One region of the Streptomyces sp. CA-146814 genome, then DNA from elsewhere that is predicted to be linked to it. Evidence: riboswitches for the same ligand, from Rfam matches in the RefSeq annotation. Region 1 holds a riboswitch; each other region holds the start of a gene.
The links. Region 1 has a riboswitch for cyclic di-AMP ahead of ACQP09_RS28195 (M23 family metallopeptidase). Riboswitches for the same ligand answer to the same signal wherever they lie in the genome.

Region 1 (4,699 bases):
GCAGCGCCGAGGCGACTCCGCGGCCCTGGTGGGCGTCCTGGACGAGGAAGGCGACCTCGGCCTCGTCGGCGGGCGCGGAGGCGGGCCGGCCCTGGTCGTTGATGCGGTCGTAGCGGACGGTTCCGATGAACTCGCCGCCGATCGTGACGGCCAGCCCCACCCGGTCGACGTAGTCGTGATGGGTGAAGCGGTGCACGTCCCGGTCGGAAAGGCGCGGGTACGGGGCGAAGAACCGGTAGTACTTCGACTCGTCGGACACCTGCTCGTAGAAGCTGACCAGCCGTTCGGCGTCGTCCGTGGTGATCGGCCTGATGCGCGCGGTGCCACCGTCGCGGAGCACCACGTCCGCTTCCCAGTGGTCGGGGTACGCGTGATGCGGACTCTGTTCCGGCGTGGGCTCCATGGGCAAAGCCTACGGCCGGTCTCCCGGTCGCGGAGGGATCGGTACCGGGGCAGTCTGAGGACGGCCGGGGCCTGCGGGTGGGAGGGGAGGCCGGGCACAGCAGTACGTACCGCATGAGAGACTGGTCTAGACAACCGTTGATATGTGAAGGGCAGAACCATGGCTGAGCGCCGCGTAAACGTCGGTTGGGCCGAGGGCCTGCACGCCCGCCCCGCTTCCATCTTCGTCCGTGCCGCCACGGCTTCCGGCGTCCCGGTGACGATCGCCAAGGCCGACGGCAACCCGGTCAACGCCGCCTCGATGCTCGCGGTGCTGGGTCTGGGTGCGCAGGGTGGCGAGGAGATCGTGCTCGCGTCCGACGCGGACGACGCCGAGGCCGCCCTGGACCGTCTGGCGAAGCTGGTCGCCGAGGGGCTCGAAGAGCTTCCCGAGACCGTCTGACCCATTCCGGGACCGTACGACGGTAACGGACCTGAGCCGTGGTTTCTCCCTCCGGGAGAAGCCGCGGCTTTTTCGCTGTCCCGAGGCGATGGAGAATAATTTCGGGCAGCGCGAAATAAAACCCTCGGGAATTACTTCTCTTTGTATACGGCGCGCTTGTTAATGACGGGCACCCGCGATGTTTACGCCGTGTTGCGAAGAACTCACGCGAGGCGGTGGCGCCGCCCGACGGCCGGGTCGGTCCGGTCGGCGCAGCCGGTGCGCCCCGGCGGCCCGCTCCGCGTGCAGGGCGGTGAGCGCCCTGGCCCGTTCCGCGTCGCCGCGCGCCACCGCGTCCACGATGGCTCCGTGCTCGGCCCAGGAGTCGACCGGGCGGGCCGGCTGCTCGACGGCGTACATCCAGGCGATCTTGTGCCGGAGCTGGGTGAGCAGGGCGATCAGGCCGGGGCTGCCGGAGGCCTGCGCCAGGGTCTCGTGGAACCAGCCGCCCAGCGACCGCAGATCCTCGCCCTCGCCGCGGCGGGCCCGCTCCTGGCCCAGTCTGACCAGCCCGCGGAGCACCTTGAGGTGGGCCTCCGTGCGGCGCTGGGCGGCGCGGGCGGCGCCGAGCGGCTCCAGGAGCATCCGCACCTCCAGCAGGTCGGCGGCCTCCTGCTCGGTGGGCTCGGCGACACAGGCCCCGGCGTGCCTGCGGGTGGTGACGAAGCCTTCGGACTCCAGGGTGCGCAGTGCCTCGCGGACCGGGACGCGGGAGACCCCGTACCGCCGGGCCAGCAGCTCCTCGGTGAGGCGGCTGCCGCGCTCGTAGACACCGGAGATGATGTCGTCACGGATTGCCGTGCATACCGAATGCGCGGGAATGCGCATGTCCGAACCTCCGCCTTCATCCCCGCGAAACGCGGCCGGCCGACGCCTGTTCCGTGACTCTAAGGCAATCTTCCGCAATTTCCGATGGCAGGCCTGAATTGATGGATATCTTCTGGCCAAAGGTCGGGAGCGGAGGGGATCGGTCCGGGCATTCCCGGCGCACGGCCGAAGGCCCCGGCGGGAAGCCGGGGCCTTCGGGAGGAGCGGTGGTGCGCGGTCGGGTCAGACGTTGACGCCGTGCGAGCGCAGGTAGCCGACCGGGTCCATGTCGGAGCCGTACTCGGCAGTGGTGCGGGCCTCGAAGTGGAGGTGCGGGCCGGTGGAGTTGCCGGTGGAGCCGGAGAGGCCGATCTGCTGGCCGGAGGTGACCGACTGGCCGACGGAGACGCCGATCGAGGAGAGGTGGCCGTACTGGGTGTACGTGCCGTCCGTCATCCGGAGCACGATGTTGTTGCCGTACGCGCCGCCCCAGCCCGCCTCGACGACCGTACCGGCGCCGACCGCGACGACGGAGCTGCCGGAGGCGGCGCGGAAGTCCACGCCGGAGTGGCTGCCGGAGGACCAGAGCGCACCGCCGGACTTGTAGCCGGTGGTGACGGACGAGCCGGCGACCGGGAGGTGGAAGGCGTTGAGGCGGGCGCGCTCGGCGGCGCGGGCCGCGCGGGCCTCCTCCTCGCGGATCTCCTCGGCGCGGGCCTCGGCCTTGCGCTGGGCCTCCGCCTTCGCCTTGGCCTTCGCGGCCTTGGCCTTGGCTTCGGCGGCCGCCTCGGCCTTCGCCTTCGCGACGACTTCGGCCTGCCGGTGCTGGGCCTGGGCCTGGGCCTCGATCTGCTCGGCGATCGTGGCGTCGAGGGCGATGGCCTGGGTGAGTCCGGTCTCGGCGACCTTGGGGGTCTCGGAGTCGGCCGCGGCGGCCGGAGAGGCCAGGGTGCCGAGGACACCGGTCGTGGTCAGGGCCGCGACGCCGGCGACATGAGCGCCGCGGCGCTTCAGGCGGCTCGGGGCACGGTGCTTCCCGGTGGCACGGGTGAACGCCATGGAGGTGCTTGATCCTTTCCTTCCTTCTCGCCTACCGGGTTAGCTGACGGGTTCGGAGCAGGAAGGTCTCCTACGGAGCTCCGCGCCGGTTCGCGGCACGGGGTTCCGATTCACCCCAGGGACTGCGTGTGGGTCCCCGGCTCCCCAGGCTCGCGCCTGACGGGGACTCGGCGATGGCTGCCCGGCGCTGCGGATGCGGCATACGGGTGACGGACAGCCGGGCCGACGCTAGACAAGGCGGCTGTCCGTCACCAAACGGACAGGGGGATTTGTCGCGCATCCCACAGGACGTAGGGGGAGTTACATCAGCAAGACGTGAAGAAAGGCGCCAAGCGGACAAAAGGGAGAACCCCGGCGAATTACTCCTCGCTGGGGTTCTCTCCGTCCTGGTGTGTGCCGACGGTGTGTCAGCCGCTGACGACGGTCACCTCTCCGATGCCGAGCGCCTTCACCGGCTCCGCGATCTGTGCCGCGTCGCCCACGAGGACCGTGACCAGCCGGTCCACCGGGAAGGCGCTGACCACGGCAGCGGTCGCCTCCACGGTGCCCGTCTCGGCGAGGCGGGCGTACAGCTGGGCCTGGTAGTCGTCGGGCAGGTGCTGCTCGACCTGGTCGGCCAGCGTGCTCGCGACCGAGGCGGCCGTCTCGAACTTCAGCGGGGCGACGCCCACCAGGTTCTGCACGGCCGTCTCGCGCTCGGCGTCGGTCAGCCCTTCGGCGGCCAGCGTCCGCAGGACCTTCCAGAGGTCCTCCAGCGCCGGGCCGGTGGACTCGGTGTCCACCGAACCGCTGATGGCGAGCATCGCCGCGCCGCCCGAGTCGGGCCCGGTCGAGCGCAGGACCTGGGCGAAGGCGCGTACGCCGTAGGTGTAGCCCTTCTCCTCGCGCAGCACCCGGTCCAGCCGGGAGGTGAGCGTGCCGCCCAGGCAGTACGTGCCGAGCACCTGGGCCGGCCAGACGCGCTCGTGGCGGTCGGCGCCGATGCGGCCGATCAGCAGCTGGGTCTGGACCGCGCCGGGACGGTCCACGATGACCACGCGGCCGGTGTCGTCGGCGGTGATCGGCGCGACCGGGCGGGCCTGGGCCGTGTTGCCCGACCAGTCGCCGAGGGTGTCGGTGAGCAGCGCGTCCAGGTCGATGCCGGTGAGGTCGCCGACGATGACGGCCGTCGCGGTGGCCGGGCGGATGTGGGCGTCGAAGAAGGCGCGCACGGCGGCGGCGTCGATCCGCCGCACGGTCTCCTCGGTGCCCAGGCGCGGGCGGGACATCCGGGCGGTGGCCGGGAACAGCTCCTTGGAGAGCTGCTTGGCGGCGCGCCGGGACGGGTTGGCCTTCTCGTGCGGGATCTCGTCGAGGCGGTTGCCGACGAGCCGCTCGATCTCGCTCTCGGCGAAGGCCGGGGCGCGCAGGGCCTCGGCGACCAGGCCGAGCGCCTTGGCCAGCCGGGAGGCCGGGACCTCCAGGGAGACCCGGACGCCGGGGTGGTCGGCGTGCGCGTCCAGGGTGGCGCCGCACCGCTCCAGCTCGGCGGCGAACTCCTCGGCGCTGTGCTTGTCGGTGCCTTCGGAGAGCGCGCGCGACATGATCGTGGCCACGCCGTCCAGGCCCTCGGGCTCGGCGTCCAGCGGCGCGTCCAGGAAGATCTCCACGGCCACGACCTGCTGGCCGGGGCGGTGGCAGCGCAGCACGGTCAGCCCGTTAGGCAGGGCGCCGCGCTCGGGGGCGGGGAAGGCCCACGGCCGGGCGGTGCCCGGGGTCGGCTGCGGGTGGTACTCCATGGCTACTCCAGTCACGGCGGCGTCGCTCACTTGTCCGCCCCCTCGGGCGCGTCGGTGGCCTCTTCGGCGTCCTCGGCCGGCTCGACGGGCTCGTAGACCAGCACCGCCCGGTTGTCGGGGCGCAGGGCCGCCGCTGCAGCCTCGCGCACCTCGTCGGCGGTGATGTCCAGGA
Region 2 (4,699 bases), 2.1 Mb from region 1:
CGCCCTCGTCCGGCTGCAGCGCATCCTGCTGCTGCGGGAGCTCGGGCTGTCGCTGCCCGCGATCAAGGACGTGCTCGAAGGGCAGCAGGACACTTGTGTGGCGTTGCGGGCGCATCTGCGGCTGCTCGAACAGGAGCAGGCGCGCATCGGGCGGCAGATCGCCTCGGTGCGGACCACTCTCCACAAGACGGAGGAGGGGACGGAACTCATGGCCGAGGAAGTGTTCGACGGGTTCGACCACACCGCTCATGAGCGGGAGGTGACCGAGCGCTGGGGGCGCGCGGCGTACGAGGAGGGCGACCGGTGGTGGCGTGGGCTCGGCGAGGAGGGGCGTAAGGCCTTCCTCGCCGAGCACGAAGCCATCGCGCGGGACTGGGGACGGGCCCGGGAGGCCGGGGCCGATGCCGGTGGTGAGCAGGCTCAGGAGATCGCCCGGCGGCACTGTGCGTGGCTGTCGTCGTCCACGGCGGCGAGCGACGCGTCGGGCGGCGGGCCGGGCCGGGCGGCGGGACGAGCGGCGGGCCGGGCGGCGGACAAGGAGCCCGGTCGCTCCTACGTCATCGGGCTCGGCGAGATGTATGTCGCCGATCCCCGCTTCGGAAAGAACTACGATCGCTACGGGGACGGCACCGCCGCCTTCGTACGGGATGCACTGACGATCTACGCCGAACGCCGGCTCTCCGACTGACCACGGAGGGCCTCGGCACCAGGCCCGCTTCCCCCTATTCGGCCGATGACGGGTCGCCGCACGGCGCGGCTCCGGGAAGCCTGGGCGGGGCGCGGTACCGTCCGCAGCCGTGGCCGGACCGGGCAGCAGGAGTGCACAGGTGGTGGGGATGGCGGATAAGGGGCGCGGGCTCGTGAAGGCGAGCCTCGGGATCCCCGGGCGGGCCGCGCCCGGCTCGACGGGGCGCGGGAAGCCGGTGGTGGCGCGGAGCGCCGGGACGCGGCGGTTCGTGCGGCTGCTGCCGGTGCTGCTGATCGGCGGCGGGCTCCTCTTCGACTCGCTCGCGCCGCCCAACTTCACCGCCGTACCGCTGTTCGTGGCCGCGCCGCTGATCGCCGCGCCGTTCTTCTCGCTCGCCAGCACCATCCGTACGGGAGTGGCCTCGGTCCTCTCCGTCATCGCGATGCGGATCTCCGACGGCACGTCCACGCAGGTCGTCCCGGTCATCGAGATGATCACGGTCCTCACCGCCGCGGCCCTGGCCCTCGTCATCAACGGGGTCGTGCGCCGCAGCAACGAGCAGCTGGCCTCGGCACGGGTCATCGCGGAGACCGCCATGCGGGCCGTACTGCCGACGCCGGCGGAGCGGATCGGCGGGCTCCAGGTGGCGGCGCGGTACGAGGCGGCGCAGGCGGACGAGTTCGTCGGCGGGGACCTGTTCGCGGTGGCGGACACTCCGTACGGTGTACGCCTGGTCGTCGGCGACGTGCGCGGCAAGGGACTGGACGCCGTGGAGGCGGTGGCGGTGATCATCGGCGCGTTCCGGGAGGCCGCCGAGCAGGAGCGGTCCCTGGAGGGCGTGGCGCAGCGGCTGGAGCGGGCGCTCGCGCGGGAGGGGACGCGGCGGTACGGGCTGGATGCCATGGAGGGGTTCATCACCGCCGTCCTGGCCGAGATCCCGCCCGGCTCGGCCTCCCTGCGCCTCGTCAACCGCGGCCATCCCGAGCCGATCCTGCTGCACGCGGACGGGGCCCTGGAAGTCCTGGCCCCGAGCGTGCCCGCGCTGCCGCTGGGGATGGACCTCGGCGTGTGGCCGGACCGGTCCGACGAGTGGGAGCTGCCCGCCGGTTCGACGCTGCTCGCCTTCACGGACGGCCTCTCCGAGGCGCGCGACGCGAACGGCGTCTTCTACGACCCGGCGGCCCGGCTGCGCGGCCGCATCTTCCCCGGCCCCGAGGAGCTGCTCTCGGCGCTCACCGACGACGTACGGCTGCACACCGGCGGCCGGTCGACGGACGACATGGCGCTGCTCGCGGTCAGCCGGCCGGCGGAGGGCCAGGCGCCGCGGCGGACGACGGTGAAGATCGTCGGCCGGGGTGATGACACGGTGCGTAATCGATGAGCACCGCTCCGCATAACAGTTGACACACCATCAGAAAAAGAGGTGTGGGCGAGGGGTCGTCAAGCCGTCCGATTCGGGCGGCTTGTGGGTGGTAAGTCCCCGTCGAAGCCGTTAATGATCAACAGGAACAGCTTGGAATCGGGCCCGTCTGTCTATTAACGTTCGATAACGCAGCGCGGTCGTCCCAGCCGTCGTCAGAGACGGCGCCGTGCGCGAGCGCCGAATTCCGCAAGGGAACCGGGGAACCACCTACATGGGGTGAATCGGACGCCTGTGTCTCCATCGTGAGGCAGAGGGGCCCGTAGGAGACCTTCCTGCTCCGAACCCGTCAGCTAACCCGGTAGGCGAGAAGGAAGGAAAGGAGCGCGCCCACGTGGCGTCCAATCACCCTGCCCCTGAGGCCCCGTCACCCTTCACTGCCGATGGCCTCGGTGGCCCGGAGCGGACGTGGGAGGAGTGGAACCCCACCGCGGAGTCCATCCGTCCCGTGCGCGGCAAGCACCGCGTGTCCAAGCAGCGGGGTCTCGCCCGTAGCTCCACCGTCCTCGGGGTCGGCGTCATAGCGGCAGTCGGTGCGGGTGGCATGGCCACCGCCCAGAGCAAGCCGCCGGTCTCCATCTCTCTTCCCGATTCCATCGCGGACAACCTCCCCGACGCCAAGTCCCTTCCCGGCGTCGGGGCGTTCATGTCCGACGACGCCGAGGACGCACCGGTCCTCGCCGCCGCTCCGCTCACCTCCGCCGGCATCACGACCGCCGAGGCCGAGCAGGGCACCACCGACGCCGGCGAGGCCCTGCGCGCCCGGATCCTCCAGCAGGCCGAGCAGCAGCAGGCCAACGCCGACGCCGAGGCCAAGGCCGCCGAGGAGAAGGCCGCGGCCGAGAAGGCCGCCGCCGAGGCGAAGAAGCAGCAGGACGAGGCCGAGGCCAAGGTCAAGGCCAAGATCGCCGCCGAGAAGAAGGCGGCCGAGGAGGCCGCGGCGAAGAAGGCCGAGGAGGAGCGCCTCGCCAAGCTCCGCGCCAGCTACACGCTGCCGGCCTCCTCGTACACGATCACCTCGACCTACGGCCAGTCGGGCGCCATGTGGTCCTCCGGCCAGCACACCGGCCTGGACTTCGCCGGAGCGGCCGGTTCGCCGCTCAAGGCCGTGCACAGCGGCACCATCACGGAGGCCGGCTGGTCCGGTTCGTACGGCTACCGCACGGTCCTCCAGCTGGAGGACGGCACGGAGATCTGGTACGCGCACCAGTCCTCGATCGACGTCTCGGTCGGCCAGCAGGTCAGCACCGGCGAGACCATCGGCCGCATGGGCGCGACCGGCAACGTGACCGGTGTCCACCTCCACCTGGAGGTCCACACCGCGGGCGGCTCGGCGATGAACCCGGTCGCATGGCTGAACAGCAAGGGTCTCTCCGTCTGAGGCACTCGCGCCCGTAGGACCCGAAACCCCGGCAGCCCTGACGCTCACCCCCCGACGTCAGGGCTGCCGGTCCGTCCGGCGGCCGGTCCGTCCGGCGGGTCGGCGGGTCCAGGGGTGGAACATGGGGCTCCGGCGTGCGGAATGCGCGGCTCCGGCGCGCGGGATGCGCCGCTCCGGAATGGAATGCGCCGCTCCGGAATGGAATGCGCCGCTCAGGCACGGAATGCGCGGCTCCGCGATGGAATACGAGGCTCCGGCACGTAATGCGCGGCCCCGGCACGGAATACACCGCTCCGCCGCTGCCGTTGAACCCCGACATGACTTCTCTGCGCACGCTCGGCAGCTCCGACCTCCAGGTCTTCCCCCTCGCCCTCGGCGGCAACGTCTTCGGCTGGACCGCCGACGAGGACCGGTCCTTCGCCGTCCTGGACGCGTACGCCGCGGCCGGCGGCAACTTCGTCGACACCGCCGACGCCTACTCCGCCTGGGCCGAGGGCAACCGGGGCGGTGAGTCGGAGACCGTCATCGGCGCCTGGCTCGCCTCCCGCGCCAACCGTTCCGACATCGTCGTGGCCACCAAGGTCGGCGCCCACCCCGATTTCCAGGGGCTCTCCGCCGCCACCATCAAGGGCGCGGCCGAGCAGTCGCTGCGCCGCCTCGGCACCGACCACATCGACCTCTACTACACGCACTTCGACGACGAGACCGTCCCGGTGGAGGAGATCATCACCGCCCTCGACCAGCTGGTGAGGGACGGCAAGGTGCGCCACATCGCCGCCTCCAACATCAGCCCGGAGCGCCTCCAGGAGTCGCTGGACTTCTCCGAGCGCGAGGGCCTGGCCCGGTACGTCGCGCTCCAGCCGCACTACAACCTGGTCTCCCGCGCCACCTATGAGGGCCCGCTCCAGGAGACCGCCGCCCGCGCCGGCCTCGCCGCCGTCCCGTACTACGCGCTGGCCTCGGGCTTCCTCACCGGCAAGTACCGCCCCGGCGCCACCGTGGAGAGCGCCCGCTCCGCGAAGGCGGGCGAGCACCTGGAGTCGGAGCGCGGCCGCACGGTGCTGGCCGCCCTCGACCAGGTGGCCACGGAGCGGGGTGCCGAGATCGCGACGGTGGCCCTCGCCTGGCTCGCCGCCCGTCCGACGGTCGCGGCCCCGATCGCCTCGGCCCGCACGGTCGAACAGCTCCCCGCGCTGCTGGCCGTCGCGGA
Region 3 (4,699 bases), 3.5 Mb from region 1:
GGGAGGACGTAGTGGAGGTGCTGGCGGGCCAGCCGCATGATGTACGCGTCGTCCTGGAGCCGCGCCTTCTCGTCCCGCAGCTCCTCGGTGCGCGCCTTCGCCTCCTGCGAGAGCCGCTCCTGCTCGGCGATCTCGTCGCGCTGGGAGACGTACTGACGCATCGGATAGGCGAGCGCGACGATCAGCGAGCAGACCACCAGCGCCAGGAACGCGGCCCGGCCGGTGAGCCGGGAGCGGCGGGCCTGGCGGCGGTTCTGCGAGCGGTACACGCGGGCCGCGGTCTGCTCGCCGAGCAGCCGCAGCCTGGTCGCGGTGGAGAACCGGTCCCGGTCCTTCCCGGCCATGTCTCCCGCCTCCCAGAGCTTGTCGTCAAACTGCCGTCGTCGCCCGAAGGGCGGCCGGGCGGCGACTGGTGCGTGCGATCGCAAGGCGCCGAGATGGTCTCGTAGCGGAGCTACTTGGCCATTTCGGCAACGCCGCGAGCGTGCGTGCCAGACGCCGCCCGGCAGGCGGCAGTTTGACGACAAGCTCTGACGCACGTCCGTCCCCGCACACGGTACGGGACCGAGTGCGGGGACGGACGGAGGCCACCGCCCAAGGGCTGCGGGTCAGCCCTTGAAGCGCGGGAAGGCGGAGCGGCCGGCGTACACCGCGGCGTCGTCGAGGATCTCCTCGATGCGCAGCAGCTGGTTGTACTTGGCGACGCGGTCCGAGCGGGCCGGGGCGCCGGTCTTGATCTGGCCGCAGTTCACGGCGACGGCGAGGTCGGCGATGGTGACGTCCTCGGTCTCGCCGGAGCGGTGCGACATCATGCACTTGAAGCCGTTGCGCTGGGCCAGCTCGACGGCGTCCAGGGTCTCGGTCAGCGAACCGATCTGGTTGACCTTGACGAGCAGGGCGTTGGCGGAGCCCTCCTCGATGCCACGGGCCAGGCGCTCGGGGTTGGTGACGAAGAGGTCGTCGCCGACGATCTGGACCTTGGCGCCGATGCGGTCGGTGATGACCTTCCAGCCGGCCCAGTCGTCCTCGTACAGCGGGTCCTCGATGGAGACCAGCGGGTACGCGGAGACGAGCTCCTCGTAGTACTCGGTCATCTCGGCGGCCGAGCGGGACTTGCCCTCGAACTCGTAGACGCCGTCCTTGTAGAACTCGGACGCGGCGACGTCGAGCGCGAGCGCGATGTCGCGGCCCGGGACGTAACCGGCCTCCTTGATGGCCTCGACGATGAGGTCCAGGGCGGCGCGGTTGGACTCCAGGTTCGGGGCGAAGCCGCCCTCGTCGCCGAGGCCGGTGGACAGGCCCTTGGTCTTGAGGACCTTCTTCAGCGTGTGGTAGATCTCCGCGCCCCAGCGCAGGGCCTCGGAGAACGACTCCGCGCCGATCGGCGCGATCATGAACTCCTGGATGTCCACGTTGGAGTCGGCGTGCGAGCCGCCGTTCAGGATGTTCATCATCGGAACGGGCAGCAGGTGCGCGTTCGGGCCGCCGAGGTAGCGGAAGAGCGGCAGGTCGGACGCCTCGGAGGCGGCGTGCGCGACGGCGAGCGAGACACCGAGGATGGCGTTCGCGCCGAGCGAGGCCTTGTTCTCGGTGGCGTCCAGGTCGAACATCGCCTGGTCGATCAGGCGCTGCTCGGTGGCGTCGTACCCGACGAGCTCCGGCCCGATCTGCTCGATGACGGCGAGGACGGCCTTCTCGACGCCCTTGCCCAGGTAGCGGTTGGGGTCACCGTCGCGAAGCTCGATGGCCTCGAAGGCGCCGGTGGAGGCGCCGGACGGAACAGCAGCACGACCGGTGCTGCCGTCGTCGAGGCCGACCTCGACCTCGACCGTGGGGTTGCCCCGGGAGTCGAGGATTTCCCTGGCTACGACGACGTCGATGGACGGCACGAGGCATCTCCTTCTGGGATATGACGCTGGTTGTGCAGGGTCACTGTGGCCTTGCGACACGAGCCTAACCGGCCCGGCCGCGTCAGTCGGCCGACCGCCCGTCTCCTGGGACGAAAAAGGACCCAAGGGCCAGCATCACGGGACAAAACTCCAGAAATCTACTGGCTGGTAACAAGTGTTGGCGACAAGAGGTGAACGCATCACCTCACCCGCCGGCGCCCTTCACACGGAAGAACCCCGGCCCGGCGCGCACGGGGGGAGAGCGCGCCGGGCCGGGGAGCCGAGGGAGGGAGGGTGCCGCCGGACCCCCTCCCTCCGGGGAGGAGAGACGGCTGTTACTTCAGGTGGAGCTGCTGACCCGGGAAGATCAGGTCCGCTTCCTTGACGATGTCGTCGTTGAGCTTGAAGAGCTTGCTCCAGCCGCCCTTGACGCCCTCCTTGTCGGCGATCTTGCTCAGGGTGTCGCCGACCTTGACCTTGTACTCGCCGTCGCCCTTCTGGACCTTCTCGCCGGTCGGGGTGGTGACGGTCTTCTTGGAGCTCTCGGCCTTCGGGGCCTCGCGCTGCTCGCTGCGCGTGGTGGGCTGCTCGGCCTTGCGCTCGGGCTGCGCCTGCTCAGGCTTGCTCGCGGACTGGCCGGAACCGGTGTTCACGCCCGGGTCCACACCGTCGTTGGTGAGGCCGCCGGCGCCGGCGCAGGCCCAAGCGCCCGGGCCCTGCATGTCGAGGAGCTTCTCGGCGGTGGCGATCTGCTGGTCCTTGGAGGCCAGGTCGGCACGGGAGGCGTACTGCGTACCGCCGGCGGCGGCCCAGCTGGACTGCGAGAACTGCAGTCCGCCGTAGTAGCCGTTGCCGGTGTTGATGGACCAGTTGCCGCCGGACTCGCACTGGGCGACGGCGTCCCAGGTCTCGACGGAGGCGGCGGAAGCGTTGGTCGCACCCATCAGCGGGACGGCCACGGCGGCACCGGTGACACCCGCGAGGGTGGCGAGACGGACGGTCTTCGAGGGGCGGCGGTGCTTGCCCTTGCTGTTCAGCAGCATGGAACGGATCTCCTCACCGACGCCTACGAGGTGAGCTGTCGGGTTCGGGCTGATGAGTTGCCCGGTCGCGCGACCTTGCGCGCGACTTCACCCCAAGCCGTTCCCGTACGTCCCCGTCTTCGTCTTCGACGAGGCCGTCCGGACCCGGCGGCCTACCTGGGTCCCCCGCTCCTGCCTACGGCGCTTTACGCGTCTGTTCCCTTCGACCGACGGCAGGATTCGGCGTGACGGTCGACGGGGCCCGCGGTGCGAGCGGTTCCGACCGTAAACACAGGCAACCCCGACATTCAAAGATGGACATACCGACTCAATCGGCGCTTACTTGCCTGCCCTGACGGAGTGTTTCCGCAGGTCGGAGGCGATCTACGCCGAGCAGGCGGACGCAACACGCCAGTTGCAGCAAAGAGACCCATGTCTCACTTACGCATAAGTGGACATAGGCCTCTGAACTACCCGCGTTTTTGGGGTGTTTTCCCGAATTCGATCAGTTGGCGGCAGGCACCTCGGAGCCCTCCGGGACGTCCGCCTGACCGTCCTGCTCACCGGCCTGCTGACCGTCCTGCTCACCGGCCTGCTGACCGGTCTGCTGCCCCGCCTGCTCCAGCCCCAGGTCCAGGCTCTGTCCGGGCAGGATCAGGTCCGGGTCGGTGCCGAGGAGGTCCTTGTTGGCCTCGTACAGGCCGGTCCAGCCCTGCGGGAGTTCCTGCGCGTCGGCGATGGCCCAGAGGTTGTCGCCGGGCTGCACGGTGTAGCCGCCGCCGGTGACCGCGCCGCCGTCCCGCGCGTCACCCTCGCCGCGCGAGGCGTGCCGGCCGGACTCGCGCGGGCCGTCCTCCTGCCCCACCGTGCCGGCCTCCTCGGGGGCCGGCGCGCCTCGGTGCTTGCCGCCGGTGCGGTCGGCGTCCTTCGAGGCGTCGGGGGCGGAGGTGGCGGGCTGCGAGGCGTCAGGAGAGCCGGGCGTTCCGGTCTTTCCGGCGGCCGGAGGCGCGGAGGGCTCGGCCGAGGGGTCGAGCGTGTCGCCGCCACCCTTCCTCTCGCCCTTGCCGGTTGCATCCGTCGTGCCGGTGGAGTCCGTCTTGTCGGAATCCTCCGCTCCACCCTTTTCATCCGCTTCGTTCGCCGGGGCGGTCGTCGGGTCCGGAGTGGGAGTGGTGGGGCTCGTGGGGTCGACGGAGGGGACCGTACCGGGGTCGACGCCGGGCAGGCTGCCGTCCACCGCGAGGCCCGAGATCACCGCGCAGCTCGGCCACGCTTGCGGGCCCTTGTCCGCCAGGACCTTCTCGGCGACGGAGATCTGCTGCGAACGGCTGGCCAGGTCGGCCCGCTCCGCGAAGGCGTCGCCGCCGTACGCCGACCAGGTCTCCTGCGAGAACTGGAGCCCGCCGTAGTAGCCGTTGCCGAGGTCGGCACTCCACATGCCGCCGCTCTCGCACTCCGCGACCCGGTCCCAGGTGGTGGCGTCGGCCGCGTGTGCGCCTGCCGCGCCGAGGAGCGGAATGGCGATGGCCGATCCGGTCACACCTGCGGCGACGACGATGGCGGGTGCCTGACGAGGGCGGCGGTGTCTGCCGTTCGCGGAGCCCATGGAGTTTGCCTTCCGTGCGACTGACAAGCAGGAACTGAGAAGCGTGAAGCTGTTGCGCGCGTGCGTGAAGCTCTTACGCGCGTGCGTGAAGCTGATACGCAAGTGACGGACGGGCCAACGGTGAACGGTGGGCCGACGCGTCGAACCGTGAACCTAGCGGGACTCGAACGCATGTCACAAGT
Region 4 (4,699 bases), 930 kb from region 1:
GCCCACTGGACGTTGTCGCGCCGCGCGTCGAAGGGCGTGCGCTGGGCCTGCGGCGGCCACGGCTGGTCCGGGTCGGCCGGCACGTCGTGGCCGAGGACCTGGGCGGCGCGGAGCGCGACGCGGGTGTGGCCCTCGGGCGACAGGTGGAGCCGGTCGGCGTCCCAGGCGCGCCGGTCCTGGACCGAGCGCAGCGACCACAGGTCGAGCACGGGGCACCGGTACCGGTCGGCGATGGCCCTCAGATGCACGTTGTACGTGGCGATCTTGCCGCGCATGTGGCGCAGCACCGGAACGCCCCGGGTGTCGAACCCGGTGGTGACCATGACGGTGCCGACCGCCTGGGTCAGGTCGGCGACGGCCCGCTCGAAGCGCTCGGCCAGGTCGTCGGGGTCGGCGCCGGGCCGGATGATGTCGTTGCCGCCGGCGCAGAAGCTGACCAGGTCGGGGGCCAGTTCCTTGGCGCGGGGGATCTGCTCCGCCACGATCTGGTCGAGGAGGCGTCCGCGTACGGCGAGATTGGCGTAACGGAAATTGCCGTGCCGGGTGTCGTCGTCCGGGTTCGTCGCCGCGTCGGGGACCGGGAGCCGGTCGGCGAGGAGCACCGCGAACCGGTCCGCCCAGCCGACGAAGGCGCCGTCGGGGCCTGGGTCGCCGACGCCCTCGGTGAAACTGTCCCCGATCGCCGCGTACGACCCGATGATGTTCTGCTGCTGGGTTCTCGAATCGTCTGCCACAAGCCCATATCCTGCACCGTTCAATGTGACCTACGCGACCGTAATACGGGGTTGACGGGTGGTGACATAGACCACCCGGTCAGATTTCGGTAAAGCCGGAATAAGTGGAGGGGCGGTGCGCCGCCGCGCACCGCCCCTCGTTCACTTCTTCTCGCCCTCGGGTCAGAGGGAGACGCCGTGCTGCCGCAGGTAGGCGACCGGGTCGACGTCGGAGCCGTAGCCCGGGCCGGTGCGGACCTCGAAGTGGAGGTGCGGGCCGGTGGAGTTTCCGGTGGAGCCGGAGAGGCCGATCTGCTGGCCGCCGGTGACGGTCTGGCCGGCGGAGACGCTCAGCGAGGACTGGTGGGCGTACTGGGAGTACATGCCGTCCTCGTGCTGGATGACGACCTCGTTGCCGTACGAACCGCTCCAGCCGGCCGAGACCACGGTGCCCGGGCCGATGGCCTTGACGGGGGTGCCGGACGCGGCCTGGAAGTCGGAGCCGGTGTGGTAGCCGCTGGACCAGCTGGCGCCGGAAGCGCGGTACTGGGTGGTGACGTTGGCGTTGTCGAGCGGTGCGGTCCAGCCGGAGCCGGTGGCCTGGGAGGAGCCGGTCTGCGTGGAGGCACCGGACTCGGCGGCGGCGTCGGACTCGTCGGCCGAGACGGTGTCGGCCTTCGGGGCCGGCTCGGCCTTCTTCGGGGCGGCCTTCTTCGGCGCGGCGGCCTTGGGGGCCGGAGCGGACTTCTTGGCCTCCGAAGGCGCGGCGGAGCCGGTGGCCTTGGCGCCGAGGGTCAGCTTCATGCCCGGGAAGATCAGGCTCGGGTTCTCGCCGACGGTGGAGCGGTTGTCCTGGTACAGCTTCTGCCAGCCACCCTTGACCTGGTGCTCGGAGGCGATCTTGGCGAGGTAGTCGCCGGAGACGACGGCGTACGTCTTCGCGGTGGTCTTCGCCGTGGCGGGCGCGGCCTGCGGGGCGGCCTGGGCGGCGGCCGAGGCGGCGGCGGGCTTGACGGCGGGGGCCGCCTTCTCCGCGGCGTGGGCGCCGGTGGCGCCGAACAGCGGGAGGGCGAGTACGGCGCCGCCGGTGCCCGCGGCGAGGACGCCGCGGTGGATCGGGCCGGACTTGGGACGGCGGTGCTTACCCTTTGCGGGCATGGGGAAGTTCCTCTCCGGCGCCTGCGAGGTGAGCTGTCGGGTTCGGGCTGGAGATGCCCGGCCGCCGGATGGCGACTTCACCCCGAGCCGGTCCGGATCGCTCCGGGCCGGCGGCTTACCTGGTTCCCCCGCTCCTGCCACACGTGAGTGGGTGGGTGCGAATTCCGGGCGGCGGCAGGATTAGGCGGTCCGTCCGGATTGACGGTGACCGTAAACGAGTCGGGACGACAGGAACAAGCCGTCGGTTCCGCCCCGGAATCATCGATTCAATTTCGCTCCGGATTTCCCGTCACACTCCGTGGATTACGGATCTTGGCTTTCCTTGCGGATCCCGGGAAAACGCCTCGGAGCCACCGCCACCGTCCGTCACGGATATGATCCCGCTCACCTACGGATTCCCATCTCCCCCATTAGCGGGGCATGTTCTGCGAAATGCACCAATACGGACATGCCGTCGGCGGGAGCCCTGACGCACCGTCAGTCAGCCGATGGTTGCCCGGTGAACCGATGTCGTATCGTCACAGGAGCGCCCTCGCCGGAGAGCCGCGCCGACGCCAGAGATTCCAGGAGCCACCGTGACGCAGCAGGTGCCGCAGGTCCCGCCGACCGAGACCGCACTGACCGGAGTCCGCAACTTCCGCGACGTGGGCGGGCTTCCCACCACGGACGGGCGGCGCACCGCCTTCGGCCGGCTCTACCGCAGCGGCCACCTGGCGCACGCCACCGCCGAGGACGCGCTCTTCCTCGCCGGGCTCGGGCTGCACACCGTCTTCGACTTCCGGAACTCCGCCGACCACGCGCTCGACGGGTACGACATCGAGCTGACCGGTGTCCGCAATGTCAGCATTCCGCTCTCCGACCCGGCGGACGGCGCCGAGTTCTGGCGACTGGTGCGTGACGGGAACATCGAGCAGCTGCGGTCGATCCTGGCCAACGGCAAGGGCACCGAGCGCATGATCACCATGTACCGCTCGACCATCGTCGACCGCACCGCCGAGCACAGCCGCGTCCTGCACGCGCTCGCGGAGGACAGCGTGCCGGCCCTGATGCACTGCGCGGCCGGCAAGGACCGGGCGGGTCTGTCGATCGCGGTCTCGCTGCTCGCGGTGGGCGTCGAGCGCGAGGCGATCGAGGCGGACTACCTCAAGTCCAACGACCCGCACCGCCGGTACAAGGTGAAGCGCACGGACATGTCCGAGACCGGAATGTCCCCCGAGGTGATGGAGCTGCTCAATCCGCTCTTCGGCGCGCAGGCCTCCTACCTCGAAGCGGCGTTCGCGGCCATCGACGAGACCTGGGGCACGACGGACCGCTATCTGACGGAGGGCCTGAAGGTCTCCCCCGAGACCCGGGAGCGGCTCCGCGAGCGCCTGCTCGACCAGGGCTGAGCGGCTATTCGGCGCCCGCCACCACGAAGAGCAGGTAGAGGAAGGCCGCGATCACGTGGCCGACCACCAGGTAGGCGAAGAGCCGGATCACCAGGCCGCGCGGCATCCGGCGCTCCTGCGTGTCCTCGGTGGCCTTCGGGCGCCTCGGGGTCAGCGGGTCGTAGTGCTCGGAATCGGACATGACGGTCCTCTCTGCCGGCCTCGCGGCCGGTGGGTACGAAGGCTCCGGTGGTACGGAAGGTCGCGGCGGTGAGCGGGGCGCCGGGGTCAGCGCGTGTGGAGCGCGTTGCCGAGGCAGAGCTCGGCCGCGGGGCTCTGGAGCAGGGAGTGGACGAAGAGCAGCTCCGCCCCGCCCCGGTCCAGGGCCGCGATCCGGTGCGGGGTGAGCGAGTCGAAGTGGGCACTGTCGCCCGGGTCCAGATCGTGCACGGTCTCCCCCAGCGCGACCCGCAGCCGCCCGCCGAGGACGTACAGCCATTCCTCACCGGGGTGCACCCGCACCAGATCGCCCTGGGCGCCGTACGGGACCCGGACCCGCAGCGCCTGCATGGCGCGGCCCGAGCCGCCGGCCCGGCGGTACATCCAGCCGTCCGCCTCGGCACCCTCGAACGCGCCGCCCCGGATGACCGCCTCGCGTTCGGGCGGCTTCTCGCCGAGCAGCTCGGAGACCGTCGTACCGTAGATGCGGGCGAGGCCGAGCAGCATGGGAAGCGAAGGCTGCCGGCGGCCGGTCTCCAGCCGGGAGAGGTGGGCCGGGGAGAGTCCGGCCCGCTGGGCGGCGGTCTCCAGGGTGAGACCGCGGCCGCGGCGCAGGTCGCGCAGGCGGGGGGCGACGCCGGGGAGCTCGTCGGCCGCCCCTTCGTCCGGAGGGTTCATGTGTCCATTGGGCCAGGAACTTTCCTCCGGGGCAAATAACTTACCCCAGAGGCAAAAGCTCAGCGGTTGGCCACCGCCTGCTTGACCAGTGTCCGGCCGAAGTCCCACATCAGACCGCCGCCGCTGTGCGCATCGTCCATGACCTCGGTGAACGCCGCCACGAAGCGGTCCACCTCCGCCTCTCCGATGATCAGCGGTGGGATCAGCTTGATCACTTCCAGGTGGTCGCCGGAGACCTGGGTGAGGATGCGGTGCTTCTGGAGCAGCGGCACCACGACCATCTGGGCGAAGAGCCCCTTGCGGGCCGCCTGGAGCATGGTCCACCGGCTGCGGAGCTTCAGCGAGGACGGGCGCCCGAACTCGATGCCGATCATCAGCCCGCGCCCGCGCACCTCGTGCAGCAGCTCGTAGCGGTCCACCAGCGCGGAGAGGCGCTCCCGCAGCAGATCACCGGTGCGCCGGGCGTTGGCGACGGTCTCCTCGTCCTCCATCACCGTGAGCACCGCGAGCCCCGCCGCCATCGCCTGGGCGTTGGAGCCGAAGCTGGCGGAGTGGACGAGGACC

Region 2: linked by a shared signal. The riboswitch ahead of ACQP09_RS18460 (M23 family metallopeptidase) and the one ahead of ACQP09_RS28195 (M23 family metallopeptidase) in region 1 are both predicted to bind cyclic di-AMP.
Region 3: linked by a shared signal. The riboswitch ahead of ACQP09_RS12495 (transglycosylase family protein) and the one ahead of ACQP09_RS28195 (M23 family metallopeptidase) in region 1 are both predicted to bind cyclic di-AMP.
Region 4: linked by a shared signal. The riboswitch ahead of ACQP09_RS31915 (LysM peptidoglycan-binding domain-containing M23 family metallopeptidase) and the one ahead of ACQP09_RS28195 (M23 family metallopeptidase) in region 1 are both predicted to bind cyclic di-AMP.

What each region holds. Positions count from the first base shown of each region.
Region 1 is NZ_CP192068.1:6,291,255-6,295,953, reverse strand. Features, by position in the region: gene ACQP09_RS28210 (GNAT family N-acetyltransferase) at 1-403, opposite strand, end outside; gene ACQP09_RS28205 (HPr family phosphocarrier protein) at 563-844, shown strand; gene ACQP09_RS28200 (GntR family transcriptional regulator) at 1,004-1,711, opposite strand; gene ACQP09_RS28195 (M23 family metallopeptidase) at 1,934-2,749, opposite strand; cyclic di-AMP (ydaO/yuaA leader) riboswitch at 2,764-2,932, opposite strand; gene ACQP09_RS28190 (M16 family metallopeptidase) at 3,157-4,527, opposite strand; gene ACQP09_RS28185 (M16 family metallopeptidase) at 4,554-4,699, opposite strand, start outside.
Region 2 is NZ_CP192068.1:4,164,968-4,169,666, forward strand. Features, by position in the region: gene ACQP09_RS18450 (MerR family transcriptional regulator) at 1-688, shown strand, start outside; gene ACQP09_RS18455 (PP2C family protein-serine/threonine phosphatase) at 837-2,069, shown strand; cyclic di-AMP (ydaO/yuaA leader) riboswitch at 2,277-2,431, shown strand; gene ACQP09_RS18460 (M23 family metallopeptidase) at 2,443-3,489, shown strand; gene ACQP09_RS18465 (aldo/keto reductase) at 3,807-4,699, shown strand, end outside.
Region 3 is NZ_CP192068.1:2,834,830-2,839,528, forward strand. Features, by position in the region: gene ACQP09_RS12485 (FtsB family cell division protein) at 1-344, opposite strand, end outside; gene eno (phosphopyruvate hydratase) at 609-1,889, opposite strand; gene ACQP09_RS12495 (transglycosylase family protein) at 2,225-2,932, opposite strand; cyclic di-AMP (ydaO/yuaA leader) riboswitch at 2,938-3,125, opposite strand; gene ACQP09_RS12500 (transglycosylase family protein) at 3,417-4,517, opposite strand.
Region 4 is NZ_CP192068.1:7,225,184-7,229,882, reverse strand. Features, by position in the region: gene ACQP09_RS31920 (SGNH/GDSL hydrolase family protein) at 1-734, opposite strand, end outside; gene ACQP09_RS31915 (LysM peptidoglycan-binding domain-containing M23 family metallopeptidase) at 897-1,871, opposite strand; cyclic di-AMP (ydaO/yuaA leader) riboswitch at 1,875-2,035, opposite strand; gene ACQP09_RS31910 (tyrosine-protein phosphatase) at 2,447-3,259, shown strand; gene ACQP09_RS31905 (DUF6126 family protein) at 3,264-3,440, opposite strand; gene ACQP09_RS31900 (helix-turn-helix domain-containing protein) at 3,527-4,135, opposite strand; gene ACQP09_RS31895 (aspartate aminotransferase family protein) at 4,195-4,699, opposite strand, start outside.